Regions from separate parts of the Thioalkalivibrio sp. ALR17-21 genome, predicted to be linked through region 3. Evidence: riboswitches for the same ligand, from Rfam matches in the RefSeq annotation. Region 3 holds a riboswitch; each other region holds the start of a gene.

What was found. A riboswitch is a leader RNA that binds a small molecule or an ion and turns the genes downstream of it on or off. The one in region 3 is predicted to bind cobalamin.
Region 1: another riboswitch for cobalamin. It lies ahead of G020_RS0106470 (TonB-dependent receptor domain-containing protein); the one in region 3 lies ahead of G020_RS0111670 (TonB-dependent siderophore receptor).
Region 2: another riboswitch for cobalamin. It lies ahead of G020_RS0106575 (porin); the one in region 3 lies ahead of G020_RS0111670 (TonB-dependent siderophore receptor).

Annotation. Positions count from the first base shown of each region.
Region 1 is NZ_ATUL01000009.1:15,185-17,446, forward strand. Features, by position in the region: gene G020_RS0106465 (hypothetical protein) at 1-811, shown strand, start outside; cobalamin riboswitch at 866-1,118, shown strand; gene G020_RS0106470 (TonB-dependent receptor domain-containing protein) at 1,271-2,262, shown strand, end outside.
Region 2 is NZ_ATUL01000009.1:38,774-41,035, reverse strand. Features, by position in the region: gene G020_RS0106580 (cytochrome-c peroxidase) at 1-554, opposite strand, end outside; cobalamin riboswitch at 728-960, shown strand; gene G020_RS0106575 (porin) at 1,356-2,262, shown strand, end outside.
Region 3 is NZ_ATUL01000024.1:10,550-12,811, forward strand. Features, by position in the region: gene G020_RS0111665 (hypothetical protein) at 1-239, opposite strand, end outside; cobalamin riboswitch at 739-993, shown strand; gene G020_RS0111670 (TonB-dependent siderophore receptor) at 1,131-2,262, shown strand, end outside.

The DNA.
Region 1 (2,262 bases), on a different contig from region 3:
GGCCGAACCGGACGTCCGCACCGCGGACGGCCGTATCCTGGGGGTCGCGATGGCGCAGGTGGACGAGCTGCGCGAGGCGCGCAACCGGTTGATGCAGGCGCAGAGCCGCTATGGCGACGCGGCGGAGCGCTGGGGAGCCCTGCGCCGCCGCGAACGCGACCGCAAGGGGGGGCGGCGCTGGGAAATGCGTTCGGCGCGGCGCATCCGCGTGTCCGAGGAGCTGATCGAGCTGGATGACAACCAGAAGATCAAGCTGGCCGACGGGCTGTGCGAATACCTCGAGGAGCTGCAGATCCGGCGCGAGGGTGATTTCATCTATTTCGGCAAGAAACCGCTCGACAACGAGACCGCCAAGCGCATCGGGATCCAGCTGGCGCTGTTGCTGGACCCGCTGGTGGATCTGACCAACCCGAGTATCCAGCGTGCGATCTATTCCAGTCCGGCGGCCTATCTTGGCGGCCTGTATGTGGGCATGAGTGCCGACGCCAAGGCCGGGCTGGGATCGGCCATGGTGCGCATGGTGCGCCAGGACCTCGGCCGGACGGCCGAGTGGCTGGCCCTGCGCCTGACCCGGGTCTATCACCTCCCGCTGACCGAGGGCCTGCGCGAATTCCTCCAGCGTCAGTACGGGGCCAACCCGGAGCGACTGGCGATGCTGGCGCAGAACACCGGAGATGAATCCCACCATCCCGTGGCCCTGCGGGCCGAGCGCTCGCCCGAGTTCGACGCCATGCTCCAGGACAAGGAATGGGGCCGCCTTCTGCGGCGTGGCGCCCGCTATCGCCAGGCCGAGGAGGCGCGGCAGAACTGAACGCCGCGCGGTCGGCCGGAGAGCACGGGTGGAAAATCAGGGGGGGCTCATGTACCCTGCGCCCCGTTCCTCGGTGCCCTGGCGGTTTCGCCGCCGGGTTAAACGGGAAGTCCGGTGAGCGCTCACGCGCGAGTCCGGCGCTGCCCCCGCAACGGTGATCGAGCGCGGATCCATTCCGGAGTCCTTCGGCAGTGGATCCTCGAGGCTGGCGGCCGAATGCCACTGTGTCATGGACACGGGAAGGCGCCGCCCGCCGGGAATCTCCCGCTCGTCAGCCCGGAGACCGGCCGGGGAATGGTCGTGCGGCACGCGGAGGGCGTGCGAGACGGATGACCGTTCCCGCCACGGGTCCCCGTACCCGTTTCCCGCCGGGAATGCGTTCCTCGTCTTCATCCCTCGCGCCGGCGCGATCCCCGTGAACCAGCGGCGTGCGGGCGGCTCGCCGGGAGATCCGAAGACATGAAACGCAGCATCCTTTCCGCAGCCATCGTTGCAGCCGTGTCCCCGGCCGTGGCCGACGAGGCGCCGGGCACCGACTCCGACTCCGCGACCCTGCAACCCGTTCAGGTCACTGCGACCCGTCTCAGCCAGACCGTGGACGAGGCCCTGGCCTCGGTGACGGTCATCGACCGCGAAGAGATCGAACGCCTGCAGCCGCGCCAGTTCACCGATCTGGTGGAGGGGCGCGCCGGGGTCTCGGTGGCGGGTAATGGCCCGTTCGGCAAGACGTCCAGTGTCTTCCTTCGGGGAACGAACTCTGATCACCACCTGATGCTGATCGATGGCGTGCGCATGGGCTCGGCCACCAGCGGCGGTGCCAGCTGGCAGTTCCTGCCGCCCGAAGAGATCGATCGCGTGGAGATCGTGCGCGGGCCGCGCACCTCCATCTACGGCTCCGATGCCATCGGCGGGGTGACCCAGGTCTTCAGCCGCGCGGGCCGCGAAGGGCCGCCGCGGGTCAATGCCTTCCTTGGCGCCGGCAGCTTCAGCACCTGGGAGGCCGGGCTCGGCGTGGCCGGCGGCACCGGGCGCACCGATTACAGCCTGTCCGTCAGTATGTTCGATACCGAGGGCATCGACGTGCAGGACGACGTGGGTGACGACGATCCGGATGGCTATGACAACACTTCGCTGGCCGGCAAGGTTGCCCACCGCCTCGACAACGGGATCGAACTTTTCGGCAATGTCCTCTATTCCGAAGGCCGCTCGGAATACGATGCAGACGAGTTCGGCACGGGGGTTCCATACGATCAAGCTTATACGGACTTTGTGCACGCCGCTCTCCGGGCCGGCATTCGTGTTCCGCTAACCGACCGCTGGGATACAGAATTCACGCTTGCCCAGTCACGGGATGAAGGTGACCAGGTGACGGAAGGCGGCGTGTCCGGGGGAAGTGTCGATCAATTCGACACTCGGCGGGATCAGCTGACCTGGCGCAACGATGTCCGCCT
Region 2 (2,262 bases), on a different contig from region 3:
AGGGCCTTGGCCACGTGATCGGTGTTCACGACGTTGTCGCCGTCATAGTCCGGGTACGCCGCGTCGAACATCTCGATGTACTCGGGGAACTCCTCCAGGCGCGCGATCGCCTCTTCCAGCGGCATCGCCATTTCCACGGCGTCCTGGATCGGACCCAGGGCCTGGCCTTCCAGGTCATCTTCGCGGCCGTCCCAGAACTGGGCCTCGAAGAAGCCGGAGTTCAGCACCGTCGGACTGTTGCGCTCGCCGACCTGGCCGTCGTGGCCGACCGCGCGCGGGATGCGGTCGCCCCAGCCCAGCGCCGGGTTGTGGCAGGTGGCGCAGGAGATCACGCCCGAGCTGGAGATCCGCGGCTCGAAGAACAGGAACTTGCCCAGCTCCACTTTCTCGTCGGTCAGGGAATTGTCGGCCGGGATCGGCGGCAGGGCCGGCAGCGGCTCGAACATGTCACGGTATTCGTCGTAGTCACCGGCGAACGCGGGGGCGGACAGCCCCAGGGCCACCGCAGTACAGGCCGACAGCAGCAGGCCACGGAAGATGCGGTTGTTCTGCATGGTGCACTCCTTTTTATTTTGGCGGACACATCCCCTGCCGGGGCGCGGAAGAGAATGCGTGGACTCAGTCTAAAAGAAGTGTTTGCTGTAGAAGGGCCCCTGGCAGCGTAATCCCGCTTAAAGTTGACACGGATCAACCTGTCGGCGATTTGCAGCGACGCCTCCCCCCGGTTAGAGTCCGCTCGCCTTCAGGTGCCCCGGCGTTGTAACGCCGGGGATAATCGGGAAGCCGGTGCGTGAATGAACGTTCGCAATGCCGGCACTGCCCCCGCAACGGTAGGCGGAGACAGGCGGATCCAGTGCCACTGCGGCGCATCCACGGGATGCCCGCGGGAAGGCGATCCGCCCGGGATGCCCTGCACCCCCTTCGCGAGTCCGGAGACCGGCCTGGAGGAAACCCGACGCCGCGGCGGGCGGCCGAGCGGGACGGGGCCGGCGTGTCCGCCCCCTTCCCCCTGCTCCCTTGCCCGACTGCCGGCGTCGTTTCATCCACGGCGTGCGGGGTCGCGCGCCCGGGGAGACACTGATTGCATCGCACGCCCGCGCTCGAGTCGCTTTTGCGTGCGAACAAGGCGCGGTGACCGCCGTGCAGTCATTCTGCACAAGGGAGCCGCAACGCCGTGCGCGCGCAAAAGCGGCCGAGCCCCTTCGGGGTTGGTGCCTCATGTTCCCCGGTCCTGCGTTGCGCCGCTTGCGGGTAGAACCACTACCCGCTGCACGACGCGCCTTGTCTCGGAAAACAGGAGGTACCAACGCGGGCGTGCGATGCAATCAGTGTCTCCCCAAGGGAGCATCACAACAATGAAAGCTATCCATCTCCGACCGGGGCGGCCTGCCGTGCCGGCCCTGGCTACCCTGTGCCTGGTGACGGCCACGGGCATCGCGCCGGCGCAGGCCGGTTTCGAATTCGGCGACGCGGAGGACGACCTGCAGGTCACCCTGGACCCGCTGATCCTGGGCCGCTACAGCTACGAACATGATCCGGACAACTCCAGCAGCGAATTCGATTTCCGGCGCGCCTGGCTGGACACCTCGGGCACCCTGTTTCACCCCGAACTGAGCTTTCGCCTGCAGCCGGATTTCAGCAACGGCGAGGTGTCCATGCGTGACATCTGGCTGGAATACAGCCCGGGCGAACACCTGGGCCTGCGGGCGGGCCAGTTCACCGTGCCCTTCGGTCTGGCGCGGGACATCGGCGGTCCCAACCGCCTGTTTACCGAACTGAGCATCGCCGGCAACCAGTTCGAGATTCCGGCCGGACGCGACACCGGCCTCGCCCTGCTGGGCGGCGCGGGCGACGACCGCGCCTGGGCGGTCGGGATATTCGATGGCCGCGGCCGTCTCGATCAGCGCGACGACCGGCCCTCCACCTCCGGACACCTGTTCAGCGCCCGCGGCGCCTGGGCCCCGGTGGGGTCGGTCCCGCGCGACAACACCACGGTGGGCCGGGCCGTGGAGCGCACCGTGGCCCTGGGCGCCGGCCTGCAGGCCGCCAGCCGCAACCACCTGCGCGACTGGAGCCGCGGGCAGGAAGACACGGTCGACCGTCAGCGCGCCGACTGGGTCACCGCCACCGCCGACGCGGTGGTCAAGTTCGGCCATACCTCGCTGTCGCTGGCGGCCTACCGCCGCGATGTTTCCCCCGACCGCACCGCGAGCTACCACGACCTGGGAGCCGAGCTGGAACTGGCGCAGTCGCTGCCGCTGG
Region 3 (2,262 bases):
GCGCTCTCGCGCAGCCGCCGATGCAGTTCCGGCACGTGCACCCGCAGCAGCGCGGCGAGTTCCGGATCCGTTGCCGTCGTCACCGTCCGGGTACCACCCTCGATGAACTCCAGCTCCCTGCGGATTGCTTCGTGGGACTCCAGCAGGCGCTGAAAGACCACCTGCTCACGCTCGTGCTGCTTGCGGGCTTCGGCGTCCAGGTGACCGCCGCAATCGATCATTCTCAGGTGCATCGTCATGGTCTGTCGGCCTCTTGCTGATGATCCTGCCCGGAAGAAGCAATCTCCCTGCCAACTCGTATTTCCCGCCATGACGCGGCCACATGCCGATGCCGCCGATCAGCTGACCACTCAAACTGCGAATATTGGCAGTCACTAATAAATGAAAATGCCACCTGTGACACCCGAACGCTCGCAAGTCACTGTCAAAAGGGGAAAATTATCTCCAAAAAATTTTCGAATATGGATTGATTCCAATTTGCGGCCGTGTATAATTCCCATTGTCGAGTCGACGGCAGCTCAGCGTCGGTTCGCCATGCAGGGGCCCCCTGGCCCCTTCTCTCCTCCATCTCTTCTGGATTTTGCCGTCGGCTCTCGGTGCCCCCCGCACCGACCCGGCGGCCCTTTTTTAATCCACCCGAATGGATCCCTTTGCAAACCACATGCCAGGCACTGACCGCGGCCACGACCGTGGGTCACCCGGACACTGTTGGTTTGACACCACACATTAGCCATCACTAATATTCCGTCTCCCCCGGGTGCTTCGTCGCCATCCCGACGACGAGTGAAACGGGAAGTCCGGTGCGTGCCCGGCCTCGACCTGCGCACAAGTCCGGCGCTGCCCCCGCAACGGTAGGCGGGTCACGGCAGACCCTCGCGAACCACTGCGAAGAACGCGTCCGTTCAGGGCGTACTTCGCGGGAAGGTGGTCTGCCCCGGAGCCAACGGCTCCAGCCCGCAAGCCCGGAGACCGGCCCGGAGGACAACGGAGAACCGCGGGGAGCGGTATCACCGGGCGAATCGGCATCGCTGCGCATCGGTTCACGACGCGCCGACGATGGCGCACGCCCGCACCCCCGCGGTCGACACCCACGACCACGGCGCACGGGCGGTGCGCAAAGAGAGTTCGCAATGTTCCCGAAGAAGATGTTTCCCGCGGCCCTGCTAGGCGGTGCCGCGGCCGTGCCCTTGTTGCTGGCGGCACCGCCGGCCACCGGCGAAGAAGACCCCGACGATTCCGCACAGGTGCTGCCCGAGATCAGCGTAACGGCGGCGACCCGCACCGAGCGCCTGGTGGAGAACACGCCCGCCTCCACCGAAGTGATCACCGGCAAGAACATCCGTCGCAGCGGGGCGACCATGCTGGACGAGGCCCTGCAGGCCGGATCCAGCCTGTTTACCGGTGCCGACGGCAACCGGTTCTCGATCCGCGGCGGCGGCCGCGCGGACATCATCTACATGCTGGATGGCCGTCGGGTCAGCGGCACGTCCGGCCGGGGGTTCGAGCTCAACCGCATCCCGGTCAGCCACGTGGAGCGCATCGAGATCGTGAAGGGCCCCGGCAGCGTGGTGTACGGCTCGGATGCGGTGGCCGGCGTGATCAACGTGATCACCCGCCAGCCGGATGCGGGCTTCGAAGGCAGCGTGGAGCTGCAGGGCGGCATGCCCGCCAGCGCCGATGGCGGGGAGCGCATCAACGGTTCGCTGTTTCTGGGCGGCGGCACCCGCGACACCCGGTTCCGGCTGCTGGCGGATGTGCTGGACCGCGAGGCCTATTCCGAAGACGCCACGGCCGACGTGCGCATCCCCGAGCAGGGCGACCGGGTGCGGCCGTCGGAGTCCGGCGCGCTGGAGGATGACCACGCGATCCAGGACCGCTATGCCTTCGACGAGGACCGCCGCGAGAGCGCGCGGGTCTACAACCTGCGCGCCGGCGTCAGCCACTGGTTCACCGACGACTTCAACGTGGAGCTGGAGGCCGGCCTGCTGCGCGAAGAGCGCGAGCGGCGCTTCCTGCACGAGCGCCCGCCGGTGGCCACCGGCTACACGAACAACAATGGCGATCCGGTGCGCGCCCTGCAGTTCCCGGCACAGCGCAGCGAGGACAGCGACCGGCGCGATCTGGCCGTGGCCGCCGAATGGTTCGTGAGCGACACCCTGGAGCTGAATTACCAGGTCTACGAAAGCAAGTTCGAGATGGACCGCTCCAACACCTTCCTCGAGGCCGCGGACTTCGGCTTTGATGCCACCGGGGACAGCGAAT